DNA from 3 places in the Actinokineospora lacus genome. Region 3 is predicted to be linked to each of the others. Evidence: riboswitches for the same ligand, from Rfam matches in the RefSeq annotation. Region 3 holds a riboswitch; each other region holds the start of a gene.

Region 1 (7,270 bases), on a different contig from region 3:
CGCCCGCCACCTCGACGGTGCCGCCGGAGCGCTTCCCCGTCCCCTGCAGCGCCCACAGCAGGCTGGACTTGCCCGAGCCGTTGCGGCCCATCAGCGCCACCCGCTCCCCCGCCCGCACGCTCAGCCCGGCGCCGCGCACCGCCGTGAACGCGCCGTAGGAGACGCTGACGTCCGTGGCGGCCACCATGAGCGGACCCGCCGGGGCCGCGCCGACGGGCGGAAGGTGCTCGGTCAGCCGCTCGCGCAGGGGGCCCGCCTTACGGCGGGCGTCCCGAATGGACACCGGCGGCGGGGCCCAGCCCGCCAGCTGGCCCAGCCGCACCACCGGCGGCGCGACCGAGGCCCCGGCCAGCACCGGCCCCGGGTCGCCGATGACCGGGGGCGCGCCGCCGCCGGGCAGCCAGAGGACCCGGTCGGCGTACTGGGCCACCCGCTCCAGGCGGTGCTCGGCGATGAGCACGGTCATCCCCAGGTCGTGCACCAGCCGGTGCAGGGCGGCGAGCACGTCCTCCGCCGCGCCGGGGTCCAGGGCCGAGGTGGGCTCGTCCAGCACGAGCACGCGCGGGTGCGCCGTCAGCGCGGCGCCGATGGCCACCCGCTGCTGCTGGCCGCCGGACAGGGTCGACAGCGTCCGGGAGCGCAGGTCGGCCAGCCCCAGCAGGTCCAGGGTCTCCTCGACGCGCTTGCGCATCACGGCGTCGGGCACGGCCAGCGACTCCATCGAGTAGGCCAGCTCCTCCTCGACGGTGTCGGTGACGAACCCGGCCGACGGGTCCTGGCCCACCAGCCCGACCACGTCGGCCAGCTCGCGGGGCGGGTGATCGCGCGTGCTGCGCCCGTCGACCAGCACCCGCCCGGTCAGCGTGCCGCCGGTGAAGTGCGGGACCAGGCCGTTGACCGCGCGCAGCAGCGTGGACTTGCCCGCGCCGGTCCCGCCGACGACCAGGCACAGCTCGCCCTCGGGCACCTCGAAGTCCACACCGGACAGGACGGTGGCGTCGGCGTAGGCGATGGAGACGTCCTCGAACCGGATCACGCGGGCACCTCCGCGCGCCGGAACAGGGCGACCGGCGCCAGCCCGACCAGCACCCCGATGGCGGGCAGCACTGGCAGTTGCGGCAACTCCAACGGCACCGTCGCGGGCACGAGGTTCACCCCCAGCATCTCCGCCGCCACCGTCGCGGCGGTGGCGGCCAGCCCGGACGCGGCGATCAGCACGCCGGGCGCGGTCCAGCGGTCGGGTCGGTAGCGGGTCCGCAGCACCCGGCGCGCGCCGACGCGCAGCCCCGCGACCGCGAGCCCGACGCCCACCAGCAGCATCGGCAGCCCGACGAACCCCGGGGCGCTGGCGTCGAGCAGGCCGTACGCCCCGACGCACAGGCCCAGCAGCCCGCCGACCACCAGCGCGGAGGTGAGCAGCCGGGTGCGCCGCGGCTGCCCGGCGGTGCGCCCGTAGCCGCGCGCGTCCATCGACGCGGCCAGGGTGAGCGAGCGGTCCAGGGCGTCCTCCAGCACCGGCACCAGCAGCGTCCGGATGGCCCGCCGCCCGCGCACCGGGTCGCCGCGCAGCGCCCGCGCCCGCCGGACGTCGCGCGCGGCCACGGCCAATTGCGGGGCCACCGTCAGCGCCACCACCACCGCCACGCTCACCTCGTAGAGCGCCGCGGGCAGCGTCTTGAGCAGCCGCTTCGGGTTGGCCAGCGCGTTGGCCGCGCCCACGCAGCCGAGCAGCACCGCCAACTGCAACCCCAGGTACACCGCGTGCGCCACGCCCTCGGCGCTGACCGGACCGCCCAGCCGGATGCCGCTGGCCCAGTCCGGCAGCGGCGCCTCGGGCAGGGTGAACAGCACGGTCGGCCCGGTGACGCCGCCGACGAGGATGTGGACGAGCACCCGGATCACGATGACGATCAGCCCCAGCTTGAGGAACATCCCGTAGGCCGAGGCCCAGGGCGCGTTCGACCGGCAGCGCATGACGACGTAGGCCGCCACCACCGCGACCAGCGCCAGCAGCAGCGGGTTCGTCGTGCGCCCGGCCACCGCGGCCAGGCCGAGCGCCCACAGCCACCAGGCCCCGGGGTGGATGGTCACAGGTCGGCCTTGGCCCGCCTGCGCGCCGCGCCGATGGCCAGCCCGGCGAGGACCGCCACCACACCGCCGCCGACCAGGAACGAGACCATCCCGCTCCCTTCGCCGGCTGCTTCACCAGCGCTGGGCTCGATCTCGGCGGTCACCGGGCCTGTCGAGGTCGTCCCAGTCGTCTCGGTCGTCCCAGTCGCTGTCTCGGTCGCTGGGGCTCCGGAGGTCGCCGTCGCGCTGGTCGAGGACACCGCGGTTGACGTCGGTGTGCCCGGCCGGCCGGAGATCGGCGGCTGACCCGGGGGGCGCTGCGTCGGTTCCGCCGTGCCGGCGGGCTGGGCAGGCGGCGCGGCGGTCCGCGTGGGCGGTTTCGGCGCGGGCTGCGCCGGGGGCGGCGGTTGGGGGGCCGGGGGCCGGGGCGCGGCGGGCGGCGGGGTCGCGGGCGGCCTGCCCGCGCCGAACGCCCAGCCCTCGACCGTGCCCGGCGCCGGGTCGCGGGAGCCCGCGCCCGTCGAGCTGTAGACCCACGACCCGCCCCGCACGGCGTACCAGTACGACCAGTACGCCGTGGCCGGGGACGGGTTGACGCACGGGTCGCTGGCGGGCTTGCCGGAAACGCGGCACACCAGACCCGGCTGCCTGCTCGCGAACGTGTACCCGTAGCCCGCTCCGCTCAAGGCCCGCAGGCCACTCGACGGGTCACCCGGCGCGCACCCCACCTGCGCTCCCCCGCCGAGCGAGGCGAAGTCGACGACCACGGTCACCCCGGTGGTCCCCGAGCAGGCCGCAGCCGCCGCGGCAGGCGCCCAGACCACTGTGGACGCCGCCGCGGCCAGCACGGCCAGCGCGGCGGAAGACCGGCCCACGAGAGAGTGGCCCACGAGCGGGCGGCTCACGAGAGGCGTCGGCGTCGGCCGAGCAGCAGCAGACCGGCGCCGCCGAGGACGAGCAGCCCGCCGACCCCCACGGCGGGACCCACCTCGACACCGGTGTTCGCCAGGTCGTCGGTGTCGGCGATGGGGGCCGTGGTCGTGGTGGTGGGCGCGGCGGTGGTCGTCGGCGCCACGGTCGTCGCGGTCGTGGCGGTGGTCGAGGTCGTCGCCGGGGGCGCGGTGGTCACCGTGGTCGTCACCGGCGGGGCGGCGCAGGCGAGCACCGGGGCCGTGGCCGACGCGCCGTCCGCGCTGACCTTGTCGAGGGACACCCCGGTGATGCCCGCGATGGCCTGCGAGGTCGCCCGCGCGGCGGTCGCGGCGGCGAAACCGCTGGCGTCGTAGGCAATGGCGCCGCGGTCGGCCGCGACACCCGTGCAGCCGACCTGGCGGCCCAGCAGGTACGCGACGGCCTTGTCCGCGCTCGCCGCGCGCCCGCCCGCGGCGAGCGCGGTGGCGGCCAGGCCGGTGCTGTTGGCGTTGACGCCCGGCGTCGGGCCGCTGCCGGGGAAGCCGCCGTTGGCCTGCTGCTTGCCCGCCAGCCAGTCCAGCGCCGCGGCGGGCTCCCGGCCCACGGCGACGAGCGCCTGCACGGCGTACCCCGTGGTGTCCACATCGGACGCGCACGGCGCCTTCTCCAGGTACAGCGGGAAACCGCCGTCGGGGCACGCGCTGCCCGCGAGGTAGTCGACGGCGGTGGCGGGCGCGCCGCCGGACCGGTGCAGGGCGAGCACGGCCAGCGACTGGGTGATGCCGTTGCTGAAGTCGCCGTAGGCGGACTTGTCGGTGAACCGCCCGGACGGCGCCCGCAGCGCGGTCAGCCGGGCGATCAGGTCGACCCCGGCGAACGCGGCGGGGTCCTCGCCCTGGGCCTGGGCGACGAGGGCGAGCTTGGCGTGCGCCCCCGCGTACGCCTCGGTCGTGCCGTCGCCCAGGTAGGCCGCGGCGTTGCCTGCCAGCCACTCGGTCGCGGCGGCGGCGTGGTCCTGCGCGGCGCCGCCCGCGTCGAGGGCGAGCACGACGTCGGCGGTGAGGCCGTGGTCGGGGTAGGCGGTGCCGTCGAAGACGGTCTCCATGTGGTCGCCGCCCGTGAGCTGGCGGGCCAGCCAGCCCGCGGCGGCCCCGGCGGGCGCGGGCCCGTCGTCGGCCACGGCGACCGGAGCGGCCCCCACCAGCAGGAACAACGCGATAGCGGCGATACGCCCGCTCATCTCACGCCTCTCATCCCAAGGCGCGAACGAAGCCCGGTGCCCGGGACTCCGACCCGCTGTCCTCGACGGTGTCCGGAGCAGCCCGCGCCCGGCGGGTGTTCGGGCTCGCCACCGGTGGTGGCCTACCGTTGCGGGTCAGCGCCGGACTTCGACCGGACTTCCCCCGCAGGACGCGGTTTGCGATTACTCGAGCGCTGATGATACTTGCTCAGGCGAACATCGCGGCGATGAATCCCATGACATAGAGCACGCCGAAGGAGAGCGGGACCCACTGCTCCAGGTGCGTCAACTGCCAGTACGTCGAGCGGTCCGTGCCGTGCTTCAACGCCGTCCACTCGGCGTTCCAGTACGGCGAGGCGGGCAGGCGCTCCTCCAGCATCCCCACGACCTGGTACTTGGCCTTGCTGAGCTGGCGGTAGGAGCGCACCAGGTAGAACCAGGCCGCGCACTGGGTGATCAGCGCCAGCAGCGGGAGGGCCAGCCACCACTCGCCGTCGGTGGGCTTGCCCGCCCAGAACACGCCGAACAGGGTGAACACCGAGCTGTTGAGGGTGAGGAAGAAGGTGTTGGCCATCGAGCGCCGGGTGCCGATCCGGTCGGCCATCTCCACGTAGATCCGGTACTGCTCCAACACGAGGGTCCGGTACTCCGGGGTCGACTCCGCCTCGCCGTTCCACAGCCGGATCTCGTCCATGCCCCACCCCGTCCACCGCGCCGTCCCTGCCCGCCGGGGACTATATCGGGGTGATCGATGTCGACATCGTGTTCTCCGGCGGCACAGTGTTCACCGGCGGCACCATGGGTATCGGCGGCACCGTGGGGACCGGCACCGTGGGGACCGGCAGGACCACGGCCTTGGCGGTCCGCGACGGGGTCGTCCACGCGCTCGGTGACGCGGCGCTGGCCTGTCGTGCGGCGCTCACCGTGGACCTGGCGGGCGGCGTCCTCATGCCCGCCTTTGGCGACGGCCACGCCCACCCCATCCTCGGCGGCCTGGAGCGTCAAGGCCCGCTCGTCGCCGACTGCGCGAGCGTCGCGGAGATCGTCGAGGCCGTGCGGGCCTACGCCGCGGCCAACCCCGACCTTCCGTGGATCGTTGGGGCGGGCTACAACCCCACCCTGGCCCCCGGCGGCGTCTACGACGCCCGCTGGCTCGACGCCGCCGTCCCCGACCGCCCGGTGGTCCTGCGCGCGGGCGACTACCACGCCCTCTGGTGCAACTCGGTCGCCCTGGACCGCGCCGGGGTGGTCGACTCCGACGTCGAGGGCATCGTCCGCGACCCGCTCGGCACCCTGCGCGAGTGGGCCGCCTGCGACCTGGTGCTCCGCCTGGTCCCGGACGGGCGGGACCTGCGCGCCGCCGTCCGCCACGCGACCGAGTCCTACGCCGCCGCGGGCGTCACCTGGGTCCAAGACGCCTGGGTCGACCTGGACTCCGGCTTCACCGACGCCTACCTGTCCACTCCCGGCCTCCGCGTGGCCCTCGCCCTGCGCGCCGACCCCGCCTCGTGGCGCGACCAGCGCCCCCTGTTCCAGGCCGAACGCGCCCGGGTCAACGGGCTGGCCTGTGGGCTGGTCACCGCCAACACGGTGAAGTTCTTCACCGACGGCGTGATCGAGACCGACACAGCGGCCCTCCTGGCGCCCTACGCCCACTCGTGCACCCACGGCGCCCCGGTCTGGCCCCGCGCCGAGCTGCCTGCGGCGGCTGCCGCCTTCGACGCCGACGGCTTCCAGCTGCACCTGCACGCCATCGGCGACGCGGCCGTGCGGCTGGCCCTGGACGCCATCGAGCACGCGGTCGACACCAACCCGCCCCGCGACCGCCGACCCGTGATCACCCACATCCAGCTGGTCGACCCCGCCGACCTCCCCCGGTTCAGGAGGCTGGGCGTCATCGCGAACGTCCAGCCGTTCTGGGCCCAGCTCGACCCGGCCCAGACCGAACTGACCATCCCCCGCCTGGGCCCGGAGCGCGCCGCCACCCAGTACCCCCTGCGGACGCTGGCCGCCACCACGCACCTGTCCTTCGGCAGCGACTGGCCGGTCGACTCCCTCAAGCCCCTCGACGGCATCCAAGTGGCCACCACCCGCCAGACCCTCAACGGTGAACCGCCAGGCGGCTGGACCCCAGGTGAGCGCCTGACCCCCGAGACCGCCCTGGCCGCCTACACCTCCGGCCCGGCCTACCAGGCATTCGCCGAGCGCGACCGAGGAACCCTCGCGCCGGGCAGGCAGGCCGACCTGGTCCACCTGTCCGCCGACCCCACGACAGCCGAGCGCCCCGCGAGCATCGCGGTGCTGGGCACCTGGCTCGCGGGGCGCAGGATCTGGGGCTAGGGGGTGAGGAACCCGCCGCGCACCGCCCGCACCAGCGCGGACGCGTCGGCCGAGAGCACGGGTCCAGCCGGGTTCTTGCTGTCCCGCATCGCATTCAGCGTGTGTGCCAGCTCAACACACGTCGTGTGGTCCGAGAAGGTGGACTTCCGCCACCGCGCACCGCTTCGAGCGGACCCCATCAGGTCTATGCCTCCATTCCATCGACAAGATCGGCGATGACCTCGGCCGACCGCGTCGGTGACATCGCCATTTCCGTCATCCTGTCCGCAGCCGACGCGAATCGGCGCACGTCGGCGGGCTCCCACAGCTCCACGGCCGCCGCCAGGTGTTCCAGATGGACGATCGGGGAGGCACTGGGGAACTCGATCAGAACGAACGGGCCTGCCAGGTGCGGCCAGAATCCGCCTCGATGGGTCTCGATCAACTGGATGGAGACGTTCGCCAGGTCAGCCATCTTCAGCAGGTGGCGAAGCTGGTCAGCCATCACATCGCGCGGCGCGACCGGCGTTGTCAACACGTCATCGGCGATCAGGGCTCGCAGCAGCACCGGCTCCCGCCCGCGAAGAACGTCCGCGCGCCCCATCCGCAACGCGACCATCTTCTCCACGCCAGGCCCGGAGCCAAGGGTGGCGCGGGCATAGTCGCTGGTCTGCAACAGGCCGGGGATCACCAACGGGGACACGGTGGTGATGCGCCGCGCCGCCCGCT
Region 2 (7,270 bases), on a different contig from region 3:
CCGTCCGGCCAGCGAGGTGGTCACGTCGTGCCGCGGGTGCAGGGCGGCGGCCAGGGCGCGTGCCTCCCCCGTGCCGCCGAGGATGAGGACCTTCACGGGCGGTCCCTGGCCGCGGAGTACAGGTGGCTGTCGCAGAAGTCCGGGGTCTCCAGGGCGCGGCCGACGACGATCACGGCGGTCCTGCGGATGCCCGCGGCGCGGACGGCGGCGGCGATGCCGTCGAGTGTTCCGCGCAGGATCAGCTCGTCGGGGCGGGAGGCGCGGGCGACCACGGCGACCGGGCAGTCGGGGCCGTAGTTGGGGATCAGCTCCGCCACCACCTCGTCGACGCGCTGGACCGCCAGGTGCAGGACCATCGTCGCCCGGCTGCGGCCGAGGGTGTCGAGGTCCTCCCCGGCGGGCATCGGCGTGGCGCGGGCGGCGGTGCGGGTGAGGATGACGGTCTGGGCCACGCCGGGCACGGTGAGTTCCCGGCGGAGCGCCGCCGCGGCGGCGGCGAAGGCGGGGACGCCGGGGCAGATGTCGTAGGGCACGCCCGCGGCGTCGAGGCGGCGCGCCTGCTCGGCCATGGCGCTGAACACCGACGGGTCGCCGGAGTGCAGGCGGGCGACGTCGTGGCCCGCGGCGTGCGCGGCCAGCATCTCGGCGACGATCTCGTCCAGGGTGAGGTTGGCGGTGTCGACCTTGCGGGCGCCGGGCGGGCAGACCTCCAGCAGCTCGGCGGGGACCAGCGCCCCCGCGTACAGGCACACCGGCGCGGCGGCGACGATGTCGCGCCCCCGCACGGTGATCAGGTCGGCCGCGCCCGGCCCGGCCCCGACGAAGTGAACGGTCACGACTCCTCCTTGACCACGTGCCACTGGGTGACCGCCCGCTGCGGCTTCCACGCGGTGAACCCGCCCAGCGGCTCGGCCCGCTCGACCGCCACCCTGGTCAGCGTCCCGCCGACCTCCGAGCGCCACCGCGCCACCAGCGCCTCGGACTCCAGGGTCACCGCGTTCACCACCAGCCGCCCGCCCGCGCCCAGCGCCGACCAGCACGCGGGCAGCACGCCGTCGGCGGTCACCCCGCCGCCGACGAACACCGCGTCCGGCCGGGGCAGTCCGCCCAGGACCGCGGGCGCCGCGCCGACGCGGACGTCCAGGGCGGGCACGCCCAGCGCGGAGGCGTTGCGCGCCGCCCGCTCGGCCCGCTCGGCGCGCGGCTCGACCCCGACCGCCCGGCACGCCGGGTGCGAGCGCAGCCACTCGATCCCCACGCTGCCCGACCCCGCGCCGATGTCCCACAGCAGCTCACCCGGCTCCGGGGCCAGGGCGGCGAGGGTCACCGCCCGCACCTCGCGCTTGGTGATCTGGCCGTCGTGCTCGTAGACGTCGTCGGGCAGCCCCGGCACCCGGGGCAGCCGCCGCGCGCCCCCGGCCGCGGCGCACTCCACCGCCACGACGTTCAGCGCGGGCGCCGTCCCGCTGTACTCCGCCGCGGCGCACGTGGTGATCCGCTCGTCCGGGCCGCCGAGGTCGGAGAGCACGGTGAGCGCGCTCGGCCCGAACCCCCGGTCCCGCAGCAGCGCGGCCACCGCCGCGGGCGTGTCCCCCGACGCGCTGAGCACCAGCACGCGCCGCCCCGGGTGCAGCGCCGCGTGCAGCCGGGCCACCGGCCGCCCCACCGCGGTGACCACCTCGACGTCCTGCAGCGCCCACCCCAGCCGCGCGCACGCCAGCGACGCCGACGACGGGTGCGGCAGCACGGCCACCTCGGTCCGCGCGCTCAGCTCGACCCCCACCCCGAACCACATCGGGTCACCGCTGGCCAGCACGCACAGCCGGGCCCCGCGGTGCGCGTCCAGCACGGACGGGATCGAGGGCACCAGCGGCGTCGGCCAGGTGACCCGCCGCGCCGCCACCTCTTCCGGCAGCAGCGCCAGCTGGCGCGGCGCGCCGACCACGACCTCCGCCTCCGCCAGCGCCGCGCGCGCGGGCGGGGCCAACCCCGCCCAGCCGTCCGCGCCGATCCCCACCACCGTCACCACGGCCGCACACGCTAACCGCACGCCCGCCGGAGATCCACGCCACGTGGCCTGGCCCACCCCCCGCGGGTCTGACACGATGCGGTGGACGAAAGCAGGGTGTGCGAGGAAACCGGTGCGAATCCGGTGCGGTCCCGCCACTGTGACCGGGGAGCGTCCCTCCCGCGCGTGCCACCGGGCCCCGGCCCGGGAAGGCCGGAGCGGGCGCGCTGATCCGGGAGCCAGGACACTCCGCCCTGCGTGACGCACCGACCCGGGCGCGGACCCGGAGAGTGAGGATTGCCGCATGCCCGAGACCGGGTACCCGTTCTCCGCCGTCGTCGGCCACGCCGACCTGCGCACCGCCCTGCTGCTCAACGCCGTCCACCCCGGCATCGGCGGGGTGCTGGTCCGCGGGGAGAAGGGCACCGCGAAGTCGACGGTGGTGCGCGCGCTCGCCGCGCTGCTGCCCGCGGTGGACGTCGTGCCCGGCTGCCGGTTCGCCTGCGACCCCCACGCCCCCGACCCGCGCTGCCCCGACGCCCCGCACGAGGGCGCGGACAGCAGGCCCGCCCGGCTGGTCGAGCTGCCGGTGGGCGCCAGCGAGGATCGCCTGGTCGGGGCGCTGGACCTGGAGCGGGCGCTGCGCGAGGGCGTGCGCGCCTTCCAGCCCGGCCTGCTCGCCGCCGCGCACCGGGGCGTGCTCTACGTCGACGAGGTCAACCTCCTGCACGACCACCTGGTGGACCTGCTCCTGGACGCCGCGGCGATGGGCCGCGCGCACGTCGAGCGCGAGGGGGTGTCGGTCTCGCACGCGTCGTCGTTCCTGCTGGTGGGCACGATGAACCCGGAGGAAGGCGAGCTGCGCCCGCAGCTGCTCGACCGCTTCGGCCTGACCGTCGAGGTGCGCGCCTCCCGCGAGGTGGACACCCGCGCGGAGGTGATCCGCCGCAGGCTGGCCTACGAGGCCGACCCCGCCGGGTTCGCCGCCACCTGGGCGCCCGCCGACGCCGACCTGGCCGCGAGGATCGCCACCGCCAGGGCCGCGCTGCCGGGGGTCGCCCTGCCGGACGCCGAGCTGCGCCGCATCGCCGCGGTCTGCGCCGCGTTCGACGTCGACGGGATGCGCGCGGACCTCGTCGTCGCCCGCGCCGCCACCGCGCACGCCGCGTGGCGCGGCGGGGACCGGGTCACCGAGGCCGACGTCGAGGTCGCCGCCCGGCTCGCCCTGCCGCACCGCCGCAGGCGCGACCCGTTCGACGAGCCCGGCCTGGACGACAAGCAGCTCGACCAGGCCCTGCGCGACGCGGCGGCGGAAGCGGGCGACGACCCGGACCCCGACCCGCCGGGCGGTTCCCGGCCGGGCAGTCCACAAGAGACAGATCAGCAAGGGGACGACTCACAAGAGGCCAAGTCGCAGGAGACAAGCTCGCAGGAGAGCAAAAAGCAGGCGCCCCAGGGCGACGGCGAGGGCAGGCACGCGGGCGCGCCCGACGCGGGGTTCACCGCCAGGCGCCTGGAGATCGCCGGGGTCGGCGACGGCGCGCCCGGCCGCCGCTCCCGCTCCCGCGCGGGCGGTGGCCGCACCCTGCGCGCCGCCCCGCGCGGCGCGGGTGTGCACCTGGTCGGCACGGTCACCGCCGCCGCCCCGCACCAGCGCGCCCGCGGCCGCACCGGCACCGCCCTGGAACTGCGCCCCGAGGACCTGCGGCGCACGGTCCGCGAGGGCCGCGAGTCCAACCTGGTGCTGTTCGTGGTCGACGCCTCCGGCTCGATGGCCGCCCGCAAGCGGATGGCCGCGGTGACCGGCGCGGTCGTCTCCCTGCTGCGCGACGCCTACCAGCGCCGCGACAAGGTCGGCCTCATCACCCTGCGCGGTAAGGAGTCCACGCTCGCGCTCCCCCCGACCTCCTCGGTCGAGGCGGCCGTGGCCCGGCTGCGGGACCTGCGCACCGGCGGGCGGACCCCGCTGGCCGACGGCCTGCTCAAGGCCCGCGGCACCCTGGCCGCCGAACGCCTGCGCGACCCGCGCCGCCGCGCGCTGCTCGTGCTGGTCACCGACGGCCGCGCCACCGTCGCGGCCCGCCCCGGCGGCGACCCGCTGGCCGACGCCACCCGCGCGGCGGCCCTGCTCGCCCGCGACGGCGTGGCCGCCGTGGTGGTCGACTGCGAGAGCGGCCCGGTGCGGCTGGGCCTGGCCGAGGGGCTGGCCCACGCCCTGGGCGGCACCGGGGTCCGGCTGGCGGACCTCTCGGCGGACGCGGTCGCGGGCGTGGTGCGCGCGGCCCGCGCGGCATAAGGAGAACCACGGTGCCACAGGGCAAGCCCGAGGCCGTCCCGGACGACGGCAAGACGACCAGGCAGCGCCGCAACCGCCCGCTGCTGCTGGTGCACACCGGCGAGATGAAGGGCAAGTCGACCGCGGCGTTCGGCATGGCGCTGCGCGGCTGGAACCAGGGCTGGGACATCGGGGTGTTCCAGTTCGTCAAGTCCGCGAAGTGGCGCGTCGGCGAGGAGTCGGCGTTCCTGGCGCTGGGCAGGCTGCACGAGCAGACCGGCGAGGGCGGGCCGGTGCAGTGGCACAAGATGGGCTCGGGCTGGTCGTGGTCGCGCAAGGCGGGCACCGAGGTCGACCACGCCGAGGCCGCCCGCGAGGGCTGGCGGGAGATCGCCCGCAGGCTCGCCGCGCAGGAGCACGACCTCTACGTCCTCGACGAGTTCACCTACCCGCTCAAGTGGGGCTGGCTGGACGTCGACGAGGTCGTCGCCACCCTCACCGGGCGCCCCGGCCACCAGCACGTGGTGATCACCGGCCGGGACGCGCCGCCCGCGCTGGTCGAGGCCGCGGACCTGGTCGCGCACATGGCGAAGGTGAAGCACCCGATGGACGCGGGGCAGAAGGGGCAGAAGGGGATCGAGTGGTAGCCCGCCTGGTCATCGCGGCCCCGGCGTCGGGCAGCGGCAAGACCACCGTGGCCACCGGCCTGATGGGCGCGCTGCGGGCCAGGGGGCACGCGGTCGCGCCGTTCAAGGTCGGCCCCGACTACATCGACCCCGGCTACCACACGCTCGCCGCGGGGCGGCCCGGGCGCAACCTCGACCCGAACCTCGTCGGCGAGCACCGGGTCGCGCCGCTGTTCCGGCACGGCGCCCTGGGCGCGGACATCGCCGTGATCGAGGGCGTGATGGGCCTGTTCGACGGGCGGATCGAGAACGGGTACGGCTCCACCGCGCACGTGGCCGAGTCGCTCGGCGCCCCGGTGGTGCTGGTGGTCGACGCGCGCGGGCAGAGCAGCAGCATCGCCGCGCTGCTGCACGGGTTCCGGTCGTTCCGGCCCGGGGTGCGGCTGGTGGGCGTGGTGCTCAACCAGGTCGGCTCCGACCGGCACGAGGAGGTGCTGCGCGCGGCGTGCGGCGAGGTGGGCCTGCCGGTGCTGGGCGCGGTGCGGCGGGCCGCGGCGGTCGGGGTGCCGTCGCGGCACCTGGGCCTGGTGCCCGCCGCCGAGCACGGCGCGGACGCCGTCGGCGCCGTGGCCGCGATGTCGGCGCTGGTGGCGGAGTCGGTGGACCTGGCGGCGGTGGCCGCCCTCGCCGCGACCGCGCCGCCGCTGCCGGGGCCGCGCTGGAACGCCGAGGACGAGGTGGCCCGCTCCGCGCCCGTGGTCGTGGCGGTCGCGGGCGGTCCGGCGTTCACCTTCGGCTACGCCGAGCACGTCGAGTTGCTGCGCGCGGCGGGCGCGTCCGTCGCGGTGCTCGACCCGGTGCGCGACACGGCCCTGCCGCCGGGCACGGCCGGGCTGGTGCTGCCCGGCGGGTTCCCCGAGCAGCACGCCGCGGCGCTGTCGGGCAACGTCGCCCTGCGCCGGGCGGTGGCCGACGCGGTCCGCGGCGGGATGCCCGTGCACGCCGAGTGCGGCGGGCTGCTGTACCTGGCGTCCACTCTGGACGGACAGCCGATGTGCGGGGCGCTGCCGGTCGACGCGGTCATGTCACCCCGGCTCACCCTCGGCTACCGCGACGCGGTCGCCACCGCCGACTCCGTCCTGCACCCGGCGGGCGCGCGGGTCACCGGCCACGAGTTCCACCGCACCCGGACCGATCCTGTGCACGGGGAGAGCCCGGCGTGGGCGTGGCGCGGCCCCTCGGGCGCCGTCGTCCGGGAGGGGTTCGCCAGCGGCCGCGTGCACGCCTCGTACCTGCACACCCACCCGGCGGGCCAGCCGGACGCGGTGGCCCGGTTCGTCGCCGCGGCAGGCCGCTGACCCCAGGCGAGATCACGGGAGGCGAAGCAGTGGCGGCGACCCGGACCCGGCGGCGCTTGGTGGTCATCGGGTCGGTGACGCTGAGCGTGGTGCTGCTCGCCGCGCTGGCCACCGCGACGGCGGGCCACGCCCTGTCACTGGCGGTGCAGGGCCGCAGCATGGCCCCCACCATCGAACCCGGCCACCGCATCCTCACCGACCCCTTCGCCGAGGACTACACCCCGGCCCGCCTGGACATCGTCGTCGCCCGCCCCAAGCCCGACTCCTCCTCCGTCGTCAAGCGGATCGTCGGCCTGCCCGGCGACCGGGTGCGCGTGAGCGGCGGACGAGCCCTGGTCCAGCCCGGCGGGGCCGGTCCGTGGCGGGAACTGGTGGTGGCCCCGTCCGGCGACCCGTGGTCGCGCACCCCCCGGGTCTGCTGCTCCCCCGACGGCCGCGGCACCGTCGACGCCCCCGCGACCGTCCCCGCGGGCCACACCTGGCTCCTGGGCGACAACCTCCCCGTCTCCGAGGACTCCCGTGCCTACGGCTTCGTCCCCGTGACCGGGATCGAGGGCCCGCTGTGGCTGCGCACCTGGCCGATCGGCTCGGCGGCGGAGCTGGTGGCCGCCGCCGAGCTCCGGGCGCTGCCCTGAGACACCGCTGCCCGCGTCCACTGTGGACGCGGGCAGCGGTGGACTGGTGACTTCAGCGGCGGATGGTCCCCCGGTGCAGCAGCACCGCGAACACCACGCCGATGCCCGCCCACAGCACGGCGGACGTGCCCAGCGACGCCACCCGGAACTCCCACAGCAGGTCACCGGGGAACCCCTCGGGCACCTCGCGGAACGACGGCAGCAGCTTCGCCACCACCGTCACCACCACCAGGTACCCGACGACGGCCGAGACCCCGGCGAGCCACCCGCCGAGGCGGGCGGTCAGCCGGTTGGTCAGCGCGCCCGCCAGGACCGCCGCGACGACCGAGACGCCGATCACCGCGAAGTACAGCGCCGTCCGCTGCCCG
Region 3 (7,270 bases):
ACCCGGACACGTGGGCGCCCGCCCTGGCCGGGGTCAAGGCCGCCTACGTCACCTACTACCCGGACCTCGGTTTCCCGGGAGCCGACACCGTGATCGAGCAGTTCACCAAGACCGCGCACGAGCAGGGCGTGGCCCGGCTCGTGCTGCTCTCGGGCCGCGGCGAGGAGGAGGCCCAGGTCTGCGAGCGGATCGTGCAGCGCGGCGGCACCGAGTGGACGATCCTGCGCTCGGCGTGGTTCGCGCAGAACTTCAGCGAGAACTTCCTGCTGGAGCCGGTGCTCGCCGGGGAGATCGCGCTGCCCGCGGGCGACGCCGTGGAGGCCTTCGTCGACCTCGACGACCTCGCCGACGTGGCGGTCGCCGCGCTGACCGAGGACCGGCACGCCGGTGAGGTCTACGAGCTGAGCGGCCCTCGCCTCATCAGCTTCCACGACGCCGCCGCCGAGCTGAGCAAGGCGACCGGCCGGGAGATCCGCTACATCCCGGTCAGCGCCGAGGAGTACGCGGCCATGCTGCGCGAGTACGGCATGCCCGAGGACTTCGTCGAGCTGTTCACCAAGGTTTTGGACGGCCGCAACGCGCACACGACCGACGGTGTGCAGCGCGCGCTGGGCCGGGCCCCGAGGGACTTCGCCGACTACGCCCGGGAGACCGCGGCCACCGGCGTCTGGAACGCGGGCTGAGCCGTCGCGGGTCCGCCGGGCCACCCGGCGGACCCATGACCGATCTGGAGGGATGACCGGTGGAGACCAACCTGTCGACCGAGCACGGTTTCAGCGCCCTGCCCGGTCACCTGCACGCCTTCGCGCTCACGCACCGGGCCATGCGCCGCGACGCGCGCAGGCTGCGCGCGGGTGTGCCCGAGGGCGGGGTGGCCAAGGCGGCGTCCTGGTGGCGCCAGGTCCGCGCGGTCATCGACTGGCACCACCACACCGAGGACGAGATCCTCTGGCCCGCGATCAGGGCGAGGCTGGACCCGGCGACGGAGAAGGCCATGCACGCCGACCACGCGGCCCTCGACACCGCGATGGACGGGGTCACCGCCGCCCTCGTCCCCGGGTCCCCGGACCTGCCCGCGGCCGCGTCCCGCTTCCACGACGTGCTCATCGCCCACCTGCGCGCCGAGGAGTCCGCGGTGCTGCCGGTGTTCGTCCACCAGCTCACGCGGTCGGAGTACGGCGCCGTCGAGCGCCGCATCATCGGCAGCGCGGGCCCGTCGATCATGCTGTTCCTGCCCGCCTGGCTGCTCGACGGGGCCAGTGGGTTCTCCTCGGCCGCCATGCCCCCGCCGGTGCGGCTCATCGGGGCGACCGCCCTGCGCTGGAACTACCACCGCCAGTGGAAGTGGTGGTGACCGCGTGCCGCCTCCCGGCGGTACCCGGGCGGACCGCGGCCTGACAGGGTCCGCGGTGTCGAGACGGAGAGGGATGACATGGCGCAAGTGCGTGATCTGCCGCGGGTGCGCGGCGGGGGGAAGCTGACCGGCCCGCTGTTGTGGCTGGCCACGATGTCGATCGGCCTGATGGCGGGGCTGTTCTTCGCCTTCGCGGTCTCGGTGATGCCGGGCCTGTCGAAGACCGACGACCGGACGTTCGTCGCGTCGATGCAGGGCATCAACCGGGCCATCGAGAACGGCGCCTTCGGGTCGATCTTCTTCGGCTCGTTCGTCTTCACCGGCGCGGCGGCCCTGCTGCAGCTGAAGGAAGGCCGCCGCGCCGCCCTCCGCTGGACCATCGCCGCCCTGGGGCTCTACATCGTCGCCGTGGTGATCACCATGGGCGTCAACGTCCCGCTGAACAACAAGCTCGCCGCCGCGGGCGACGTCGCCGCGATGGCCGACGCCGCGGGCGTGCGGGCCGCGTTCGAGGACCCGTGGAACGCCGCCCACCTGCCCAGGACCCTGGCCTGCGTGCTGGCGCTGGGCTGCCTGGGCCGGTCGCTGACCCTGCAGGGTCGCTCGGAGCAGGGTCGCCCGGAGTAGGGCTGACTGGAACAGGGCCGCCCAGAGTGGGGCCGCCCGCACAAGACGGTCCGGGTGTGCCCAGCCGCGTCGGCGGCTGGGCGCCCGGAGCGTCATTTCAGGTTTTCGGGGCTCAGGTTCCCAGGGCTCAGGTTCTTGGGGCTCAGGTTCTCGGGTACGTCCTCGGGGTGTACACGACCGGGTTGCCGCCGTGGGTGTGCACCCGGGTCTGCGAGCTGCCGATCAGCAGCAGGCAGCGCATGTCCACTGTGGCCGGGTCGAGGTCGGCGAGGTCGACGACCCGCACGGACTCCTGGGGGCCGCCGACGTCGCGGCCGATGACGACCGGGGTTTCGGGGGAGCGGTACTCCAGCAGCAGGTCGCGGGCCTCGGCCAGCTGCCAGGTCCGGCTCCTCGACGCGGGGTTGTAGACGGCGATGGCGAAGTCGGCCGCCGCCGCGGCCCGCAGGCGGCCGGTGATGACCTCCCACGGCTTGAGGCGGTCGGACAGCGAGATGGTGCAGTAGTCGTGCCCGAGCGGGGCGCCCGCGCGGGCGGCGACGGCGTGGGCGGCGGTGACCCCGGGCAGGACGCGGACCGGCACGTCCTTCCACAGTGGATCGTCGGCGGCCTCCAGGACCGCGGTGGCCATGGCGAAGACGCCGGGGTCGCCCGAGGAGACCACGGCCACGCGCCTGCCGCGCTTGGCCAGGTCGAGGGCGAAGGCGGCGCGCTCGGCCTCGACCTGGTTGTCGGAGAGGTGGCGGCTCTGGCGGGGGTTCGGCGGGACGCGGCGGAGGTAGGTCGTGTAGCCGACCAGGTCGTCGGCGGCGGCCAGGGCGTCCTGCGCTTCCGGGGTGAGCCACGGGCGGCCCGCCGGGCCCAGGCCGACGACGACCACCTCGCCGCGGCCTGCCACCGGTGCCCCCGTCGGCAGTGGGGGAGCGGAGTCGTTGAGCGGACTGGGGAGCACCGCCAGGGAGAAGTAGGGCACCGTGTCCGGGTCCACTTCGGACAGCGGGAGCACGCGGCCGGTGTCCCAGGTGGCGCGCTCGACGTAGAGGGCGCGGTCGAGCTTGCCCGCCGCGGCGAAGGCGGCGCGGACCTTCGGGAACGTGCGGCCGAGCTTGAGCACCGCGGCGGAGTCCGTCGCGGCCAGGTGCTCGGCGAGGGCCTCGGCGGGCAGGGTGCCGGGGAGCACGGTGAGGACCTCATCGCCCTCCACCAGCGGCCTGCGCAGCACCGCCGACGCCGCGCTCACCGACGTCACCCCGGGCACCACGACCGTGTCGTAGCTGTCGCACAGGCGTTTGTGCATGTGCATGTACGAGCCGTAGAACATCGGGTCGCCCTCGGCGAGGACCACGACGTCGCGGCCCGCGTCCAGGTGCGACGCCAGGCGCGCGGCGCTCTCGGTGTAGAAGTCGGCCATCGCGCCCGCGTAGCCGCCGGGGTGCTCGGTGGTCTCCACCGTCAGCGGGTAGACCAGCTGCTCCTCGATCTGCCCCTCGCGCAGGTACGGCGCGGCCACCCCGCGCGCGATGGAGCGGCCGTGCCGGGCGCTGTGGTAGGCGATCACCTCGGCGGCGGAGATCAGCCGGGCGGCCTTGACCGTGACCAGTTCCGGGTCGCCGGGCCCGAGGCCGACGCCGTAGAGGGTGCCGGTCATTCGGCGTCGCTCGCGATCGCGTTGACGGCCGCGGCGGCCATCGCGCTGCCGCCGCGCCTGCCGCGCACCACCAGGTAGGGCAGTCCGGACTCCATCAGCGCCTCCTTGGACTCGGCGGCGCCGATGAAGCCGACCGGCACGCCCAGCACGGCGGCGGGCGCGCCCGCGCCCGCCGAGACCATCTCCAGCAGCCGGAACAGCGCCGTCGGCGCGTTGCCGACCGCCACGACCGCGCCCGCCAGCCGGGGCCGCCACAGCTCCATGGCCGCCGCGCTGCGGGTGGTGCGCAGCTCGGCCGCCAGGCCGGGGACGGCGGGGTCCGACAGCGTGCACACGACCTCGTTGTCCGCGTGCAGCCGGGCACGGGTGATCCCGGAGGCCACCATCCGCGCGTCGCACAGGATCGGCGCGCCCGCGTCGAGGGCGGCGCGGGCCGCGGCGACCACGTCGGCGGCGTAGGCCAGGTCGTCGACCAGGTCGACCATGCCGCACGCGTGGATCATGCGGACCGCGACCCGCGCCACGTCCGGTGGCAGCCCGGCCAGGTCGGCCTCCGCCCGGATGGTGGCGAACGAGCGGCGGTAGATCTCCGCCCCGTCCCGGATGTAGTCGCTCACTCGTGCTCCTGCCTGAGTCCGGCGGCCGCGGCGACCGCCTGCCCGCCGGGCACCGCCCGGCCGTCGACCTCGTAGCCGCCGGTGACGGCGACGACGTCGACCACATCTCCCGCGGGCCGCCCGCAGCGGCGCGCGCAGCCCGCGAAGTGCACCGGCCGCCCGGCGACCGGCATCCCCAGCGCGTCGGCGCGCACGTCGGCGAGGGACTTCGCGCAGCCCGGCCGCCCGGTGCACGCGGTCACGCCGATGCCGGGCGCGGCCGGGTCGACCAGGAGGCCTGCGGCGGCCAGCGCGCGCGGCGACGCGCCGGGAACGACCACGCCGCGCCACGGCGTCACCACGACGTACGGCGCCTCGGCCAGCACGCGGACCTGGCGGTCGTCCAGCCGTCCCAGGGGCACGGCCGCGCCGACCGCGGGCCCGCCATCGGCGATGACCTCTCCGAGCGGTCCGGAGGCGGGCGGTCCGGAGGCGGGCGGCACTCCTGGCCTCAGGCGTACGGGACCGGCGCCCAGCCGGGCGGCGATCGTCGCCACCGCAGGCCCCAGCTCGGCGATCCGCCACTGCCCGGCCCGGAGGTCGAGGAACGCCCGCGCCGCCGTCAGCAGGGCCTCGACGGTCTCGCCCGCGGACACCCGGACACCGTGGTCGCGCCCGCCGAGGAGCACGGCGACCCCCGCGGCCGTCGGCAGCGCGGCGACATCGGCGCCCAGCCACGCCACGTCCCCCGCGCCGGAGTCGAGCGCGAACAGGAACCGGCCCGGGAGCGCTGCCAGCCGGGAATCCGCGCACAGCGCGGAGTCCAGCGCCGCGGCCGGGCCGACCGGGCCCAGCGGCGAGGACATGATGTTGCGCACTTTCTCGTGCGAGACCGACGGCAGCAGCCCCGCCGCCGCCAGCCGCGCCCCCAGCTCCACCGGCGCGCCCGGCCCCAGCCCGCGCAGCTGGACGTTGGCCCGCGAGGTCAGCTCCAGGCCGCCGGAGCCCAGCTCCGCCGACGCCGCCGCGAGCACCCTGAGCTGCGCCGACGTCAGCAGACCCCCGGGCACGCGCACCCGCGCCAGACCCCCGTCGGCGGCCTGGTGCACGTCGATGGCACCGGGGCAGGCGTCGCCGCCCGAGCGGCGGTTCTGGACAGACACGGACCGAATATAAGGTGAGCCCGACGAGGCGACGGCAACTGGAGGAAGCCGGTGTGAATCCGGCGCGGTCCCGCCACTGTCACCGGGGAGCGAACCCTGCTGTGGGTCACACCACTGCGGCCACCGAGAGGGAAGGCCAGGGGGAACGACGATCCGGGAGCCAGGACACTCCGCCGTCGCGACCCACTACCTCGGGGCGAGGACCCCAGGAAGGGCGCCATGATCCTGCTGCTGTCCACCTCGGACACCGACCTGCTCTCCGCGCGCGCCTCCGGCGCCGACTACCGGCTGGGCAACCCGGCCCGCACCGGCCCCGCCGACCTGCCCGCCCTGCTCGACGGGGTCGACGCCGTCGTCGTGCGGCTGCTCGGCGGGCGCCGCGCCTGGGAGGAGGGGCTCGACGCCCTGCTCGCCGGGGCGCTGCCCGTCGTGGTCCTCGGCGGCGAGCAGGCCCCGGACGCGGAGCTGATGCGGTGCTCCACGGCGCCCGGCGGCGTCGTCGCCGAGGCGCACCGGTACCTCGCGCACGGCGGCCGGGACAACCTGCGTGAGCTGCACCACTTCCTGTCCGACACCCTGCTGCTGACCGGCACCGGCTTCGCCCCGCCAGTCGAGCTGCCGGTATGGGGGCACCTGGAGCGCGCGCCGCGAAGCGCCGAGGGTCCCCGCGTCGGGGTCCTCTACTACCGCGCCCACCACATCGCCGGGAACACCGCCTTCGTCGACGCCCTCGCCGAGGCCGTCGAGGACCGCGGCGGCGTGCCCGTCCCGGTGTTCTGCGCCTCCCTGCGCACCGCGCCCGCCGACCTGCTCGACCTGCTCGGCACCGTCGACGCCCTGGTCGTCACCGTGCTCGCCGCGGGCGGCACCCGCCCGGCCGACGCCTCGGCCGGTGGCGACGACGACGCCTGGGACGTCGGCGCGCTCGCCGCGCTCGACATCCCGATCCTGCAGGCGCTGTGCCTGACCAGCGACCGCGCCACCTGGGCCGACAGCGACGACGGGCTGTCCCCGCTCGACACGGCCACCCAGGTCGCGGTGCCGGAGTTCGACGGCCGGATCATCACCGTTCCCTTCTCCTTCAAGGAACAGGACGAGGACGGGCTCTCGGTCTACGTCGCCGACCCCGAGCGGGCCCGCCGCGTCGCGGGGATCGCCGTGGCGCACGCCCGGCTCCGGCACGTGCCCGCGTCGCGGCGCAAGGTGGCGATCGTGCTGTCGGCGTACCCGACCAAGCACTCCCGCCTCGGCAACGCCGTCGGCCTGGACTCACCCGCCAGCGCCGTGCGCCTGCTCGCCGCGCTCGCGCGGGCGGGCTACGACGTCGGCGAGCTGCCCGGCGTGGCCGAGCAGGACGGCGACGCGCTGATCCACGCCCTCATCGCCGCGGGCGGCCTCGACCCGGACTGGCTCACCGCCGGGCAGCTCGCGGGCAACCCCGTGCGCATCCCGGCCGCGGCCTACCGCGAGTACTTCGACACCCTGCCCGCCGAGCTGCGCGAGAGCATGAGCAGGCACTGGGGGCAGGCCCCGGGCGAGCTGTTCGTCGACGGCGACGACATCGTCCTGGCCGCCCTGCGCGCGGGCAACGTGGTGATCATCGTGCAGCCGCCGCGCGGATTCGGCGAGAACCCGGTGGCCATCTACCACGACCCCGACCTGCCGCCCAGCCACCACTACCTGGCCGCCTACCGCTGGATCGCCGCCGACTTCGGCGCGCACGCGGTCATCCACCTCGGCAAGCACGGCAACCTGGAGTGGCTGCCCGGCAAGAACCTGGGCATGTCCGCGGCCTGCGGCTCCGACGCGGCGCTGGGCGACCTGCCGCTGATCTACCCGTTCCTGGTCAACGACCCCGGCGAGGGCACCCAGGCCAAGCGCC

What was found. A riboswitch is a leader RNA that binds a small molecule or an ion and turns the genes downstream of it on or off. The one in region 3 is predicted to bind cobalamin.
Region 1: it holds a riboswitch for cobalamin, as region 3 does, so the genes downstream of both, ACTG9Q_RS24065 (LPXTG cell wall anchor domain-containing protein) here and cobN (cobaltochelatase subunit CobN) in region 3, are expected to answer to the same signal.
Region 2: it holds a riboswitch for cobalamin, as region 3 does, so the genes downstream of both, ACTG9Q_RS30905 (putative cobaltochelatase) here and cobN (cobaltochelatase subunit CobN) in region 3, are expected to answer to the same signal.

What each region holds. Positions count from the first base shown of each region.
Region 1 covers NZ_JBQERA010000010.1:129,168-136,437, reverse strand. The annotation lists gene ACTG9Q_RS24080 (ABC transporter ATP-binding protein) at 1-1,036, opposite strand, end outside; gene ACTG9Q_RS24075 (CbiQ family ECF transporter T component) at 1,033-2,091, opposite strand; gene ACTG9Q_RS24070 (hypothetical protein) at 2,088-2,945, opposite strand; gene ACTG9Q_RS24065 (LPXTG cell wall anchor domain-containing protein) at 2,972-4,222, opposite strand; cobalamin riboswitch at 4,296-4,429, opposite strand; gene ACTG9Q_RS24060 (RipA family octameric membrane protein) at 4,431-4,916, opposite strand; gene ACTG9Q_RS24055 (amidohydrolase) at 4,967-6,562, shown strand; gene ACTG9Q_RS24050 (DUF397 domain-containing protein) at 6,559-6,741, opposite strand; gene ACTG9Q_RS24045 (helix-turn-helix domain-containing protein) at 6,747-7,270, opposite strand, start outside.
Region 2 covers NZ_JBQERA010000017.1:75,383-82,652, forward strand. The annotation lists gene ACTG9Q_RS30890 (cobalt-precorrin-6A reductase) at 1-96, opposite strand, end outside; gene cobM (precorrin-4 C(11)-methyltransferase) at 93-836, opposite strand; gene cbiE (precorrin-6y C5,15-methyltransferase (decarboxylating) subunit CbiE) at 833-2,029, opposite strand; cobalamin riboswitch at 2,133-2,257, shown strand; gene ACTG9Q_RS30905 (putative cobaltochelatase) at 2,313-4,304, shown strand; gene cobO (cob(I)yrinic acid a,c-diamide adenosyltransferase) at 4,316-4,930, shown strand; gene ACTG9Q_RS30915 (cobyrinate a,c-diamide synthase) at 4,924-6,267, shown strand; gene lepB (signal peptidase I) at 6,297-6,902, shown strand; gene ACTG9Q_RS30925 (CbtA family protein) at 6,955-7,270, opposite strand, start outside.
Region 3 covers NZ_JBQERA010000012.1:8,091-15,360, reverse strand. The annotation lists gene ACTG9Q_RS26085 (NAD(P)H-binding protein) at 1-683, shown strand, start outside; gene ACTG9Q_RS26080 (hemerythrin domain-containing protein) at 743-1,354, shown strand; gene ACTG9Q_RS26075 (anthrone oxygenase family protein) at 1,433-1,981, shown strand; gene ACTG9Q_RS26070 (precorrin-2 C(20)-methyltransferase) at 2,124-3,629, opposite strand; gene ACTG9Q_RS26065 (precorrin-8X methylmutase) at 3,626-4,246, opposite strand; gene ACTG9Q_RS26060 (precorrin-3B synthase) at 4,243-5,388, opposite strand; cobalamin riboswitch at 5,430-5,559, shown strand; gene cobN (cobaltochelatase subunit CobN) at 5,608-7,270, shown strand, end outside.